DNA from 2 places in the Lysinibacillus parviboronicapiens genome. Region 2 is predicted to be linked to the other one. Evidence: a T-box and tRNA genes for the amino acid it is inferred to sense, from the RefSeq annotation. Region 2 holds a T-box; the other holds one or more tRNA genes.
The links. A T-box is a leader RNA that pairs with one kind of tRNA and senses whether it is charged. The one in region 2 lies ahead of C9J31_RS15335 (glycine--tRNA ligase), so its partner is inferred to be a tRNA-Gly.

Region 1: it has a tRNA-Gly gene. The T-box ahead of C9J31_RS15335 (glycine--tRNA ligase) is inferred to sense a tRNA for this amino acid. The anticodon was not compared.

The regions. Positions count from the first base shown of each region.
Region 1 covers NZ_CP073713.1:4,367,911-4,375,944, reverse strand. Annotated here, with positions in the region: gene C9J31_RS21150 (Tex family protein) at 1-1,026, shown strand, start outside; gene C9J31_RS21145 (SprT family protein) at 1,090-1,551, shown strand; tRNA gene C9J31_RS21140 (tRNA-Asn) at 1,645-1,721, shown strand; tRNA gene C9J31_RS21135 (tRNA-Glu) at 1,723-1,794, shown strand; tRNA gene C9J31_RS21130 (tRNA-Asp) at 1,821-1,896, shown strand; tRNA gene C9J31_RS21125 (tRNA-Gln) at 1,902-1,976, shown strand; tRNA gene C9J31_RS21120 (tRNA-Lys) at 1,993-2,065, shown strand; tRNA gene C9J31_RS21115 (tRNA-Leu) at 2,133-2,218, shown strand; tRNA gene C9J31_RS21110 (tRNA-Arg) at 2,238-2,314, shown strand; tRNA gene C9J31_RS21105 (tRNA-Gly) at 2,339-2,412, shown strand; rRNA gene C9J31_RS21100 (16S ribosomal RNA) at 2,632-4,183, shown strand; rRNA gene C9J31_RS21095 (23S ribosomal RNA) at 4,493-7,421, shown strand; rRNA gene rrf (5S ribosomal RNA) at 7,564-7,679, shown strand; tRNA gene C9J31_RS21085 (tRNA-Asp) at 7,840-7,915, shown strand.
Region 2 covers NZ_CP073713.1:3,178,649-3,186,682, forward strand. Annotated here, with positions in the region: gene rpoD (RNA polymerase sigma factor RpoD) at 1-243, opposite strand, end outside; gene dnaG (DNA primase) at 276-2,096, opposite strand; gene C9J31_RS15325 (pyruvate, water dikinase regulatory protein) at 2,317-3,129, opposite strand; gene ccpN (transcriptional regulator CcpN) at 3,146-3,778, opposite strand; T-box leader at 3,916-4,093, shown strand; gene C9J31_RS15335 (glycine--tRNA ligase) at 4,231-5,616, shown strand; gene C9J31_RS15340 (HD-GYP domain-containing protein) at 5,736-7,454, opposite strand.

The sequences.
Region 1 (8,034 bases), 1.2 Mb from region 2:
TCTCGAGAAACGGAGCAATTCATTGCAGATGTATTGAATGAAGTTAATAATGATGTGGCATATGTCATTGTCAATGAAGCCGGTGCTTCAGTTTATTCTGCATCTGATGTAGCACGGGCTGAGTTTCCTGATTTACAAGTAGAGCAACGAAGTGCTGTATCGATTGCGCGTCGTCTGCAAGATCCTTTATCGGAATTAGTGAAAATTGAACCGAAAGCAGTCGGTGTTGGTCAGTACCAACATGATGTTTCGCAAAAGAAACTAACAGAGTCGTTAACGTTTATAGTAGAAACTGCAGTAAATCAGGTTGGAGTAGATGTTAATACAGCTTCGGCATCGCTACTTCAATATGTCTCTGGTCTGTCGAAAACAGTTGCAGAGAATATTGTTAAAGTGCGTGAAGAGAATGGACAATTTACTACACGAACACAGTTGAAAAAAATTCCACGACTCGGCGCAAAAACATACGAGCAAGCAATAGGTTTCTTACGTGTACCAGAAGCGAAAAACCCTTTTGACGGGACTGGTATCCATCCAGAAAGCTACAGTTTAGCAGAGCAAATTTTAGAAGCGGCACATATAACTAAAAAAGAAATAGGCTCTCAGAAAGCAGAAGAAGCAATTGCAACCCTAGATGTGCAAGTTTTAAGTGAAGATCTAGGAATTGGTGTTGTTACAATTCAAGATATAATGGATACTTTAATGAAGCCAAGTCGTGATCCACGTGATGCCTTTCCTCAGCCATTACTCAAAACAGATGTATTGAAAATGGAAGATTTAAAAGTAGGTATGGAGTTACAAGGGACAGTTAGAAACGTAGTTGATTTTGGCGCGTTTGTTGATATTGGTGTAAAACAGGATGGTCTTGTTCATATTTCTAAGTTGCAGAAGAAACGTATTAAGCATCCATTAGAAGTCGTAGCATTAGGTGATATTGTTACGGTATGGGTAGAGCAAATAGAAGTAAATAAAGGGCGCATTTCATTAACAATGCTACCACCAAGAGATCAAATGATTGAAAAGTAATAATTTTTAGCCACACTGTCTATACTACGCAGTGTGGTATTCTTGTTGTTAGAGGTGAATGTTATGACCAACGAGGAACTGCAACAACTTGTTAATCGAATTTCATTAGAAAACTTTCATAAACCATTTCTGCATCAAGCTTACTTCAACGCGAGGTTACGTTCCACAGGTGGCCGCTATCTATTACAATCACACCATATTGAAATAAACCCTAAGGCGTTTGAAATATATGGAGTGAGGGAAGTAGAAGGAATAGTTCGTCATGAACTATGCCACTATCATTTGCATTTAGAAGGGAAAGGCTATCAGCATCGTGACAAAGATTTCCGAGATTTATTAAAAAAAGTGGATGCACCTCGCTTTTGTTCTACTTTGCAAACGTCTACATCTACGGGGAAGAAAGAGCGACCTCTTCATACATATAGATGTGTAAAATGCCAGCAGCTATATCTTAGAAAGATTAGATTAAATGTGAAGAAGTACTGCTGTGGCAAGTGCTCAGGACCTTTAAAATTAATGCAATAAAAAAACTTTAAGAAAAAGGTTGACGTTTTCTTAAGATATCCCTATAATAGTAAAAGTCGACAAGATAACAATGACGACTTAACAATAAATTATTCCGAAGTAGCTCAGTTGGTAGTAGCACCTGACTGTTAATCAGGTTGTCGCAGGTTCGAGTCCTGCCTTCGGAGCCATGGCCCCTTGGTCAAGCGGTTAAGACACCGCCCTTTCACGGCGGTAACACGGGTTCGAATCCCGTAGGGGTCATTTTTTAAAAAAATAGTAATAACATTGGTCCCGTGGTGTAGCGGTTAACATGCCTGCCTGTCACGCAGGAGATCGCCGGTTCGATCCCGGTCGGGACCGCCATTTATTGGGGTATAGCCAAGCGGTAAGGCAACGGATTTTGATTCCGTCATGCCTAGGTTCGAATCCTAGTACCCCAGCCATTTATTTCTTATATTTGAGCCATTAGCTCAGTTGGTAGAGCATCTGACTTTTAATCAGAGGGTCGAAGGTTCGAGTCCTTCATGGCTCATCATTTCTAAGGAAAAGACTTGACATTTCAAAATATCGCAGTATAATAAGAAAGTTACTAATTGAATGCGGTCGTGGCGGAATGGCAGACGCGCTAGGTTGAGGGCCTAGTGGGGGCAACCCCGTGGAGGTTCAAGTCCTCTCGGCCGCACCAAGTCATCTAACTAATATATGCGCCCGTAGCTCAATTGGATAGAGCGTCTGACTACGGATCAGAAGGTTGTGGGTTCGACTCCTGCCGGGCGCGCCATAAAAAAAGAATCACCTATATAACGCGGGTGTAGTTTAATGGTAAAACCTCAGCCTTCCAAGCTGATGTCGTGAGTTCGATTCTCATCACCCGCTCCAAAAATACTTTTAAAAAACATATTGACATTTGATTTCACAAGAGTTATGATATAGAAGTTGTCTCTTGGAGATGGCGATATGAATGATATGAACCTTGAAAACTGAACATGCAAAACGTAATCAATAACGTTTTTAGTAACTAACTTCGGTTAGTGAATAAAACAAAATTTGGACATCAAAATTGATGCCAGCAAAACAATTTGAGCTAATCAAATTTCTTTTATGGAGAGTTTGATCCTGGCTCAGGACGAACGCTGGCGGCGTGCCTAATACATGCAAGTCGAGCGAATGATGAGGAAGCTTGCTTCCTCTGATTTAGCGGCGGACGGGTGAGTAACACGTGGGCAACCTACCTTATAGTTTGGGATAACTCCGGGAAACCGGGGCTAATACCAAATAATCTCTTTTACTTCATGGTGAAAGACTAAAAGACGGTTTCGGCTGTCGCTATAGGATGGGCCCGCGGCGCATTAGCTAGTTGGTGAGGTAACGGCTCACCAAGGCAACGATGCGTAGCCGACCTGAGAGGGTGATCGGCCACACTGGGACTGAGACACGGCCCAGACTCCTACGGGAGGCAGCAGTAGGGAATCTTCCACAATGGGCGAAAGCCTGATGGAGCAACGCCGCGTGAGTGAAGAAGGATTTCGGTTCGTAAAACTCTGTTGTAAGGGAAGAACAAGTACAGTAGTAACTGGCTGTACCTTGACGGTACCTTATTAGAAAGCCACGGCTAACTACGTGCCAGCAGCCGCGGTAATACGTAGGTGGCAAGCGTTGTCCGGAATTATTGGGCGTAAAGCGCGCGCAGGTGGTTTCTTAAGTCTGATGTGAAAGCCCACGGCTCAACCGTGGAGGGTCATTGGAAACTGGGAGACTTGAGTGCAGAAGAGGATAGTGGAATTCCAAGTGTAGCGGTGAAATGCGTAGAGATTTGGAGGAACACCAGTGGCGAAGGCGACTATCTGGTCTGTAACTGACACTGAGGCGCGAAAGCGTGGGGAGCAAACAGGATTAGATACCCTGGTAGTCCACGCCGTAAACGATGAGTGCTAAGTGTTAGGGGGTTTCCGCCCCTTAGTGCTGCAGCTAACGCATTAAGCACTCCGCCTGGGGAGTACGGTCGCAAGACTGAAACTCAAAGGAATTGACGGGGGCCCGCACAAGCGGTGGAGCATGTGGTTTAATTCGAAGCAACGCGAAGAACCTTACCAGGTCTTGACATCCCATTGACCACTGTAGAGATACAGTTTTCCCTTCGGGGACAACGGTGACAGGTGGTGCATGGTTGTCGTCAGCTCGTGTCGTGAGATGTTGGGTTAAGTCCCGCAACGAGCGCAACCCTTGATCTTAGTTGCCATCATTTAGTTGGGCACTCTAAGGTGACTGCCGGTGACAAACCGGAGGAAGGTGGGGATGACGTCAAATCATCATGCCCCTTATGACCTGGGCTACACACGTGCTACAATGGACGATACAAACGGTTGCCAACTCGCGAGAGGGAGCTAATCCGATAAAGTCGTTCTCAGTTCGGATTGTAGGCTGCAACTCGCCTACATGAAGCCGGAATCGCTAGTAATCGCGGATCAGCATGCCGCGGTGAATACGTTCCCGGGCCTTGTACACACCGCCCGTCACACCACGAGAGTTTGTAACACCCGAAGTCGGTGAGGTAACCTTTTGGAGCCAGCCGCCGAAGGTGGGATAGATGATTGGGGTGAAGTCGTAACAAGGTAGCCGTATCGGAAGGTGCGGCTGGATCACCTCCTTTCTAAGGATATTTTCGGAATACAAACCTTGGGTTTGTAAGATTACGTTTTGCGTTCAGTTTTGAAGGTTCATTCTTCTGAATGAATAACTTCAAAACTTGTTCTTTGAAAACTGGATAAAACGACATTGAAATAGTAACAAACACATTTATTTTTTAAGTTTTTTAGGCTTAATAACAGATAATGTAGGGTTTCAAGACACAAGTAGTTCTAGGAAGCAAGCGAGAGAGGAAAGGAGCGTACCTTAGTACGTGACTGACTGAACGAGTGAAGCTGACAACGAAATACGCAGTGTATTGGAAGCCGACGTAGGTTAAGTTATTAAGGGCGCACGGCGAATGCCTTGGCACTAGGAGCCGAAGAAGGACGGCACTAACACCGATATGCTTCGGGGAGCTGTAAGTGAGCTTTGATCCGGAGATTTCCGAATGGGGGAACCCACTACGTTTAATCGCGTAGTATCTTGACGTGAATACATAGCGTCTTGAAGGCAGACCCAGGGAACTGAAACATCTAAGTACCTGGAGGAAGAGAAAGAAAAATCGATTCCCTGAGTAGCGGCGAGCGAAACGGGAAGAGCCCAAACCAAGAGGCTTGCCTCTTGGGGTTGTAGGACACTCAATACGGAGTTACAAAAGAATGAGTTAGATGAAGCGACTTGGAAAGGTCCGCCAGAGCAGGTAAAAGCCCTGTAGTCGAAAGTTCATTCCCTCCTGAGTGGATCCTGAGTACGGCGGAACACGTGAAATTCCGTCGGAATCTGGGAGGACCATCTCCCAAGGCTAAATACTACCTAGTGACCGATAGTGAACCAGTACCGTGAGGGAAAGGTGAAAAGCACCCCGGAAGGGGAGTGAAAGAGATCCTGAAACCGTGTGCCTACAAGTAGTTAGAGCCCGTTAATGGGTGATAGCGTGCCTTTTGTAGAATGAACCGGCGAGTTACGATTACGTGCGAGGTTAAGTTTTAGAAGACGGAGCCGCAGCGAAAGCGAGTCTGAATAGGGCGAATTAGTACGTGGTCGTAGACCCGAAACCAGGTGATCTACCCATGTCCAGGGTGAAGGTAAGGTAACACTTACTGGAGGCCCGAACCCACGCACGTTGAAAAGTGCGGGGATGAGGTGTGGGTAGCGGAGAAATTCCAATCGAACCTGGAGATAGCTGGTTCTCTCCGAAATAGCTTTAGGGCTAGCCTCGTGATGAGAATACTGGAGGTAGAGCACTGTTTGGACTAGGGGGCCATCCCGGTTTACCGAATTCAGACAAACTCCGAATGCCAGATATTTATACACGGGAGTCAGACTGCGAGTGATAAGATCCGTAGTCAAAAGGGAAACAGCCCAGACCACCAGCTAAGGTCCCAAAGTAATCGTTAAGTGGAAAAGGATGTGGCGTTGCATAGACAACCAGGATGTTGGCTTAGAAGCAGCCATCATTTAAAGAGTGCGTAATAGCTCACTGGTCGAGTGACGCTGCGCCGAAAATGTATCGGGGCTAAACGATTCACCGAAGCTGTGGATTGACATCTACGATGTCAGTGGTAGGAGAGCGTTCTAAGTGCGTTGAAGTCAGACCGGAAGGACTGGTGGAGCGCTTAGAAGTGAGAATGCCGGTATGAGTAGCGAAAGACGGGTGAGAATCCCGTCCACCGTATGACTAAGGTTTCCTGAGGAAGGCTCGTCCGCTCAGGGTTAGTCGGGACCTAAGCCGAGGCCGATAGGCGTAGGCGATGGACAACAGGTTGATATTCCTGTACCACCTCCTCACCGTTTGAGAAATGGGGGGACGCAGTAGGATAGGGTAAGCGCGCCGTTGGTTGTGCGCGTCCAAGCAGTAAGGCGTGTGTGTAGGCAAATCCGCACACTGTAACGTTGAGCTGTGATGGCGAGTCCTTTAAGGACGAAGTTCCTGATTTCACACTGCCAAGAAAAGCCTCTATCGAGGTGAGAGGTGCCCGTACCGCAAACCGACACAGGTAGTCGAGGAGAGAATCCTAAGGTGTGCGAGAGAACTCTCGTTAAGGAACTCGGCAAAATGACCCCGTAACTTCGGGAGAAGGGGTGCTCTTGAGCGTGCAAGCGCATGAGAGCCGCAGTGAATAGGCCCAGGCGACTGTTTAGCAAAAACACAGGTCTCTGCAAAACCGTAAGGTGACGTATAGGGGCTGACGCCTGCCCGGTGCTGGAAGGTTAAGAGGAGTGGTTAGCGCAAGCGAAGCTGCGAATTGAAGCCCCAGTAAACGGCGGCCGTAACTATAACGGTCCTAAGGTAGCGAAATTCCTTGTCGGGTAAGTTCCGACCCGCACGAAAGGCGTAACGATCTGGGCACTGTCTCAACGAGAGACTCGGTGAAATTATAGTACCTGTGAAGATGCAGGTTACCCGCGACAGGACGGAAAGACCCCGTGGAGCTTTACTGTAGCCTGATATTGAATTTTGGTACAACTTGTACAGGATAGGTAGGAGCCAGAGATCTCGGAGCGCCAGCTTCGAAGGAGGCGTCGGTGGGATACTACCCTGGTTGTATTGAAATTCTAACCCATGCCCCTTAGCGGGGCAGGAGACAGTGTCAGGCGGACAGTTTGACTGGGGCGGTCGCCTCCTAAAAGGTAACGGAGGCGCCCAAAGGTTCCCTCAGAATGGTTGGAAATCATTCGTAGAGTGTAAAGGCACAAGGGAGCTTGACTGCGAGACCTACAAGTCGAGCAGGGTCGAAAGACGGGCTTAGTGATCCGGTGGTTCCGCATGGAAGGGCCATCGCTCAACGGATAAAAGCTACCCCGGGGATAACAGGCTTATCTCCCCCAAGAGTCCACATCGACGGGGAGGTTTGGCACCTCGATGTCGGCTCATCGCATCCTGGGGCTGTAGTCGGTCCCAAGGGTTGGGCTGTTCGCCCATTAAAGCGGTACGCGAGCTGGGTTCAGAACGTCGTGAGACAGTTCGGTCCCTATCCGTCGTGGGCGTAGGAAATTTGAGAGGAGCTGTCCTTAGTACGAGAGGACCGGGATGGACACACCGCTGGTGTACCAGTTGTCTTGCCAAAGGCATCGCTGGGTAGCTATGTGTGGACGGGATAAGTGCTGAAAGCATCTAAGCATGAAGCCCCCCTCAAGATGAGATTTCCCATTACGCAAGTAAGTAAGATCCCTCAAAGACGATGAGGTAGATAGGTTCGAGGTGGAAGTGTGGTGACACATGGAGCTGACGAATACTAATCGATCGAGGACTTAACCAAAATGTTTGAAACATTCAATGCACCGTTTATCCAGTTTTGAAAGAACAACAACTTTCTAAAAGAGGGTTTCAAGATACGAGTAGTTCGAGAAAGCGATTGAAGCTGACAAAGAAAGACGACGTATATTAAAAGCCAACAATAGTCTAGTGATGATGGCAAAGAGGTCACACCCGTTCCCATACCGAACACGGAAGTTAAGCTCTTTAGCGCCGATGGTAGTTGGGGGCTTCCCCCTGTGAGAGTAGGACGTCGCTAGGCATGTAAGACAGTCAGCATAGTGCTGACTGTTTTTTTGTACACTTTATTAGGTAGTTAGTAGCAACATGGATTAAAATTTTTTTGCTATATTTGTTGGAAATATGAAAAAAAACATTGTATAGCGAAAATATTTATGTTATATTTATTAATGTCTTAAAGAGGTCCCGTGGTGTAGCGGTTAACATGCCTGCCTGTCACGCAGGAGATCGCCGGTTCGATCCCGGTCGGGACCGCCATTTATTGATTATACAGCTCTTATGATATGAAAATATCATAAGGGCTTTTTTATTTATAGTGGCATAATAAGTTAGCTGAAAAGGAAACACCAAATTGAGAGAAGACCAGACACGGAAGT
Region 2 (8,034 bases):
TTTCATTAGACTTTCTTCTTCAAATTCTTCTTTACCAATGATTTGAATGTCTTTATGTTTTTCAAGATCTTCGGCGAAGTGAAAAACCTCTTCGTTTTCCAATTCGTAAGGTAATAATTTCTCTGAAATTTCTTTCATTGAAATTTCACCTTCTGTTTTCGCCTTTTCTTGAAGCAATTTTTTTGCTTCATCTAATGTAATTTCTACTTCTACCTCTTTTGAACGTTCAGACTTGTCCGCCATAAACCTTCCTCCTTCTAAACAACCGAATCGGGTTAAATCGCCGATAACGATTTTCTTAAATGAATAATCTGTTGGGCGATTTCAAGTGCACGCGCATACTCATGCATCTTCTCCGCTTCCTTTGACTCATGCATCTTTTGTTGAATTTCTTGCTCAATTCGATATTTCTGCAACTGACGTATAGAATCCGTAACCTCTGCCTCTGCTTGATCAGGGTCTCGCTCTACTAATGCAGCTTCCATAACTAATTTTCGTAATTCAGCGTCATCTAGAATCTCTACAAAACGCTGATAATCTGAATGACCGTATTCCTCATAAAAACCTACTAATCGAACAAAAACAGCCAAATACGCATCTCGTACAAAAGGCTCTCTTTGTTCATTACGTAATACCCTGTCCACTACATCTATATTATGAAGCATATGAGCCAGTAATAAACGTTCGGCACGTTCGGCTGCGTCCATAGGCTTTTGTTGCTGCGTGACTGGCATTGAAGGCACTTGTTCTGGTAGCTCTACTTTTGCAGAGCGTACCTGACTTGCCTCTATTTTTCGAAATTGAGCATAAATCGCTTCTTCCGAAATATTTGTTTCATTCGATAGCTGCCTTATATACAAGTCTCGTTCCACCGGTGAGGATCTACCTACTAGTTGTTCGAGCACTTCTTGAATATATTGAAGCGTATCATTTTCAAACTGAAAATTCTTATTGCGTCTAGCATGCATCATCATAAAAGCAATATACGCATGTGGATTTTCCAAAATTTGTTCTTTAAAGGCTTGTCCACCAAGACTCCGAATATATTCATCGGGGTCTTGTTTGTCAGGTAACACTGCAATATCTACTTTCATGCGTTCAGTTTGTAATAACTGTGCCGCTCTCTTCGCCGCATCAAACCCAGCATTATCACCGTCATAGCAAATCGTAACTTGCTCTACTAAGCGCTTTAGCTTTGTGATATGCTGATTCGTAAGCGAAGTACCCATTGTTGCGACAGCATTCATTACACCAGCTGAACTAGCTGCTAAAACATCCATAAAACCTTCCATCAATACTACTTGACGATTTTTTCGAATAGAGGTTCGTGCCTTATCTAGGTTATAAAGTACTTCACTCTTATGAAAAATTGGTGATTCTGGACTATTTAAATATTTTGCCTCTTCACCTGTCGATGAAAGTATTCGTCCTGAGAATGCAATGATTTTTCCATTCTCATCACGAATCGGAAACATAATACGTCCTCTAAATCGATCAAAATAGCGTTCTTCCCCATCACGTTTGATAATTAAACCACTATCAGCGATTTCTTGTAAGTTATAACCTTTTCTTTCAAGCAATATCGTTAAAGCATCAAAGCTTGGGAGAGACCATCCAATGCTATTAGATTCGATAAGTTCCCTTGTAAATCCTCTTTCTAGCAAATAATTTAAAGGCTCTTCACCATCTTCTGTGTTCAACAGTAAATGATGGAAAAAATCCGCTGCAAAAGCATGTGCTTCTTTCATGCGCTCTTCTGCTTTTGAGACTGTTTTCGTCATTTCAGGTAAACTTGGACCAACATCTAAATGTATGCCAGCACGTTCACCAAGTTTCACAACTGCGTCTGGGAAAGTTATACCCTCAATGTCCATGACGAAAGTAATAGCATTACCGCCTGCCCCGCAACCAAAGCAATGGAAAATCTGCTTGTCTGTAGAAACAGAAAAAGATGGTGTTTGTTCTCCATGAAATGGACAGAGTCCAAACCAATTACGCCCACGCTTTGTGAGTTGCATATATTCGCTAATGACATCCACAATATCCGATTGTGTCCGAATCTGTTCAATCACTTCTTCAGGAATCTTCCCTGCCATATTCATCACCATCTTTAAGTTACGTTCTAGAACACAATTCGCTATCCGTTTTAAAAATCCTTTATTTCTCGACAAAAAAATAGGAATTTTCTCTTTTTAAATATTTTTACCACAATTTTATTATTATAAAACAAAAATTAGTTTTTATCTATACTATTTTCAATACCGACTCAAAAAAACCGCCTCTAACAAACCGAGGTGGTTTACTGAACTTTGTTTCTTATTGACAATTTGTAAGATGTTCGATAATTTCATTCGCTGTTTCTTCTACTGCTTTATTGGTCACATCAATAACTTTACAACCAATTTTACCGACAATTTTTTCAAAATGTTGAATTTCTTCTAAAATACGCGTGTGTTGCGCATAGATAGCATCATCATTTAATCCTAAAGACATTAATCTTTCTTTTCTAATATAGTTTAATTTATCAGGAGAAATAATTAAGCCAAAACATTTTCTGGGATCTATTTGTAATAATTCTTCTGGTGGCTCCACTTCTGGGACTAAAGGTACGTTCGCCACCTTATAACGTTTATGTGCTAAATATTGCGAAAGGGGCGTTTTCGAAGTACGAGAAACCCCAACTAACACAATGTCAGCTTGTAATAAACCACGCGGATCTCGACCATCATCATATTTCACCGCAAATTCAATTGCTTCAATTTTTTTAAAGTAATCATCATCAAGCTGATGTACAATACCTGGTGTTTCTAGTGGAATCTCTTCCATAAACGTAGCCATAGATTTCAGTGCAGTTCCCAATATATCGACCGCATGTACTTTTTCTTTTTCACACAATTCATGTAATAACGAACGCATCTCCTGTCGAACAAGTGTATAAATAATGAAGGCCTTCTGTTTCGCTGCTAGGCATACAATTTTTCGTACAAGTTCTTCAGATTGAATATGTGGAAAACGACGAATAATCGTTTTTTCTAAACCTGGTCGGAATTGACTAATAACGGCTTTTGCTACTTGGTCACCCGTTTCACCGACGGAATCGGAAACGACAAAAACTCGAAGTTTCTTCATGCTGTTCCCCTCAATTTCAGACATTTTGTGCAAGTGATAAGAAAGCACGTGTAATCGTCGTTTTTGTGAGACGCCCAACAATCGTTAGGCCACCCTCTTGTGGTTCTATTACTGGTAACGAATCAACTTCACGCTCAATTAGTTTATTCGCTGCGACAATTAACGAATCAGATCTTTCACAGTACGAAATATTTGGCATTCTCGTCATAATAATATGTACAGGAATTTTATTTAAATCCTGCGTGCCAATACTTGTACGCAGTAAATCCTTACGAGACAACACTCCTGTCAAAAATTCGTTCTTATCTACGACAAAGAGGGTCCCCACATCCTCCGAAAACATGAAGCAAATCGCATCATACACAGTCATTGTTTCGGGTACAACAACTGGGCCGGAGTGAAAATCTTTTACTTTTAAATTGTTGATGCTGTCCGTCATCGTAACGGACGTTTTTTTACCTGAATAGAAATAGCCAACACGTGGTCTTGCATCTAAAAAGCCCGCCATTGTCAGTATAGCTAAATCTGGTCTTAATGTCGCTCTTGTCAGATTAAGACGTTCTGCAATATGTTCGCCTGTAATCGGGCCGTTTTCTTTCACAATTTGTAAAATGTCTTCCTGACGTTTATTGAGTTCGATTGGACTCACCGCCTCAACTCTAATAGTGTTATACTCATGCTCAATTATTATATACTATTTTAATGGTTATTGCGAAGAAAAGAACTACATGCTACAATATTGACACAGACGCTAGCTCTACATGTATTTTCGAGCGATATTGCGTTATACAAGCGATGATAGGAAAAAAGTATCTGTTCTTTCTAAAAGCGAGTAGAAGATGGTGAAAGTCTACACAGTAACAGAGAAAAGGCACTCCTTGAGCTAACTTATTAAAAAGAGGTTTTAAACAAGACGTTTAAAACAATCAGGGTGGAACCGCGGGTATTAGCACTCGTCCCTGGGCATTATTTGTGCCCGGAGACGGGTGCTATTTTAGTTTAACGAGGATGACGCCGAATGCAGCACAACAACCTGCACTTAAGTGTATCTGATTAAACTCCTCACTCATTTTATGTAAAACAATTAAGGAGGCTATTTAAATGGCTAACAAATCAATGGAAACTATTGTATCTTTAGCAAAGCATCGAGGCTTTGTCTTCCCTGGATCTGAAATCTATGGAGGCTTAGCAAACACTTGGGATTACGGTCCGCTTGGTGTTGAATTAAAAAATAACGTAAAAAAAGCTTGGTGGCAAAAATTCGTCCAAGAATCTGAACATAATGTAGGTATTGACGCTGCAATTCTAATGAACCCAAAAGCATGGGTTGCTTCTGGCCACGTAGGAAATTTCAACGATCCAATGGTGGACTGTAAAGCATGTAAAGCACGTCACCGAGCTGATAAAATCATCGAAGATGCTGCTTTAGCAAAAGGCGATGAAATCATTGTCGACGGAATGACGTTCGAACAAATGAAAGAAACAATGGTGAAATACGACGTCGTTTGCCCTGATTGCGGTAAAGCTGATTTCACAGATATTCGCCAATTTAATTTAATGTTCAAAACATTCCAAGGTGTAACAGAATCTTCTACAAACGAAATTTACCTCCGTCCAGAGACAGCACAAGGTATTTTCGTAAACTTCAAGAATGTTCAACGCTCTATGCGTAAACGTACACCATTTGGTATTGCACAAATTGGTAAATCATTCCGTAACGAGATTACACCAGGTAACTTCACATTCCGTACACGTGAATTTGAACAGATGGAGCTTGAATTCTTCTGTAAACCAGGTGAAGACCTTGAGTGGCATGCATATTGGAAAGAATTTTGTAAAAACTGGTTACTGAACTTAGGTATGAACGAAGATTCAATGCGCCTTCGTGACCACGAAGACGATGAATTATCCCACTACTCAAACGCAACAACAGATATCGAGTTTAAATTCCCGTTTGGTTGGGGCGAGCTTTGGGGAGTAGCTGATCGTACAGACTACGACTTAAAACAACACATGGAGCATTCTGGTGAAGATTTCACGTATATTGATCCTGTCACAAATGAACGCTATGTACCATATTGTATTGAACCATCATTAGGGGCAGACCGTGTAACATTAGCTTTCTTATGTGATGCCTATGATGAAGAGGAGCTAGAAGGAGATGATAAGCGTACAGTATTACGTTTCCATCCAGCTCTTGCACCATTTAAAGCGGCAGTGTTACCACTTTCTAAAAAATTATCGGATGAAGCTGGAGATGTTTGGTCAGAGCTTCGCAAAGCATTCCCGGTAGACTATGATGAATCACAATCAATTGGTAAACGCTACCGTCGTCAAGATGAAATCGGTACACCTTTCTGTATCACATACGATTTTGATTCAAAAGAAGATGGTCAAGTAACAGTACGTCACCGTGACTCTATGGAACAAGTTCGTATGCCAATCGCTGATGTTAAGGCATATATCGAAAAACATCTTCAATTTTAGTGCACATGCGTATTAATGGATGCGAACACTTTGACAACAGTAGTCTTCGGATACTTATCGCTGATATTCTATATGGATGGTAAAAAGCAAGGGAGTCACACCATGTGACTCCCTCTTTCTTATGCCTTTAATTTTGTAAACAAACGTTCTTGCATTTTTTCTTCAAAGGAAAATTTTTTCATACTCGTCCCTACTAAACTAACAAGCAACTCTTCAATATCTTTTAAGGAGTAATAAAGAAATGTGCCTTCTCGCATCGGACGCACTCTTTTTTCCATTGTTAACTCATCTTCAATAAAATAGGCTACATTTACCTCACAGTGCTCCATAAGCTGTGTAATCCGCTGATCATCACCTGGATTAATAAAGAATGGCACGATTTTATCAATATACAAAATACTCTGAACTAATTTAATGAAAAAATTTTCGCGAAGTGTTGTCTCCACCACTAAAACTGTCGTTTTATCATGCTGATAATCCATGTACAAAACATTTAGCTGCTCTTCTAACAATATCTTTAAAATATTTATAGAATTTCTATACTTCGTCATATCGGTTTGAATTTCCCTTGTTAATAGTCGCAAAATTCGGAAAGCAGGTAAGAAGATTTTCAAAACTATTTCTTTTGGATGCAAATGATCGATTAATTTATTAAAATGACCTCTTAATTTATCTTCATCACAACGTATAAGTTGCTCAACAAATAAGTTAAATATTTCCTCAAAACTATTTACACGATAGTCAATCATTTCAGCAATTTTTATACTATAATTCAAAGGTAAATTCATAGACGTTTGCTCATCTAGCAATTTTACTTTCGGTAGCGTCGGGAATAAATCATAGACAAGCTCTACTTGCGCCCGTCGATAATCGGAAAGTAGCACCACTGAATTCACAGGATAAATCCCTAGACACTCTACAAATTTATGCATAAACTTTTCGTTATACAAATGACGATCACGATATAAAACAGCTAACGCATCTGTCGCACCATACCCTGTATGATACACACGTTTCGATGTCATGGCGGAATACACATCTATTATTTGTAATAACTGAACACCCTCACTCATTTCATCTGCACAAAGATGATTAGGATAACCTTTCCCAGCAAAGCGTTCATGATGGTCACGTGCCAAATAGGCAATATCTTCTTCGCCATTCTCGACAAGTAACTCAAAGCCTTTTGTAGTATGCAATTTAACAATTTCAAATTCATCTTCAGATAGTTTTCGCTTTAAATTCAAGATTTCTTGGGGAATAAATAACTTTCCAATATCGTGGAATAAATAGCCTCTTGCAAGTGTTTCAATATCTGTTAAGCCTAAATGACGCGCAAAAATTGTACCTAGTACGAATACGTCAAATGAATGAACAAATGAATACTCATCCCATTCCCTTAATCGCATCAGTAAGTCATAGCGATGCTTTTCTGCCAGAATCTGTTCAAAAATATTTCTCACATAGGAAGTATCCTGTATACTTTTTAAAATTTGGCCATAACGCAATTCATGAACAACATTTTCTAAAGTTGTCATAAAAAGATTGTTTACCGCTTCTTTATATTCATCAATCTCTTCCTTTTTCTCTATGAGTGGTGCAAATACATCCTCGTACTCCCTTGTACGCTGTGCACCTAAATCATGGACAATTCGTACTGAATCTGAAGGCAAATAAACTGATAATTCTTCTACTTTTCTAAGCTTGAGTAATGCAATAATCCGCTCTGTTAACACTAAATCTCTTTTAGCTAATAGGCGGTACTCGGAAAAAATATCTTCTGCTAAAATATCATCCGCTTTCACTTCATCAATACTTAATGTCACTTTTCTTAGCACATTTTTTGCCACATACGCAATGTTCCAGCATTATGTGACCTCCCTCCCTTTTCCATTGGACTGCGTTGTTCTAATAAACGTAGTTTTCATACGTTTTGCTGATAGAGGCATGTTTTACATTTTTTATATGCATGTCAGATATATTATAAATAATGAAACTAATTTTCAACTGGTACAATACGTATAAATTATACAAGAATAGCATAAATATAATTATCTATATTCCTTACAATATCATAGGTTAAAATACCTTTTCAACTAGTATATGGGACTGAAATGATTAGTTAATACTATGCTTATATTAAAAACCCTTTTCATAATCATTTCTTTTGGCTTATAAATTTCCATTTTACTCAGATTTATTTTCTGAAAATATTATACATATATACCTATCAATCAAGAAAAAAAGATATTATTATTATTAAAAAACATTTTTTTGTTATAAATAAATTTCTAAGAAATATGATTTTTTTCCTTTATCGTTACCGTATAAGCGTTTATTTCTATTTTTCAAACAAATACTTTTGCTTTCGGTAAATTGTCTAGTACTGTATATTTTTTCAGTTTTTATTCAACTTCA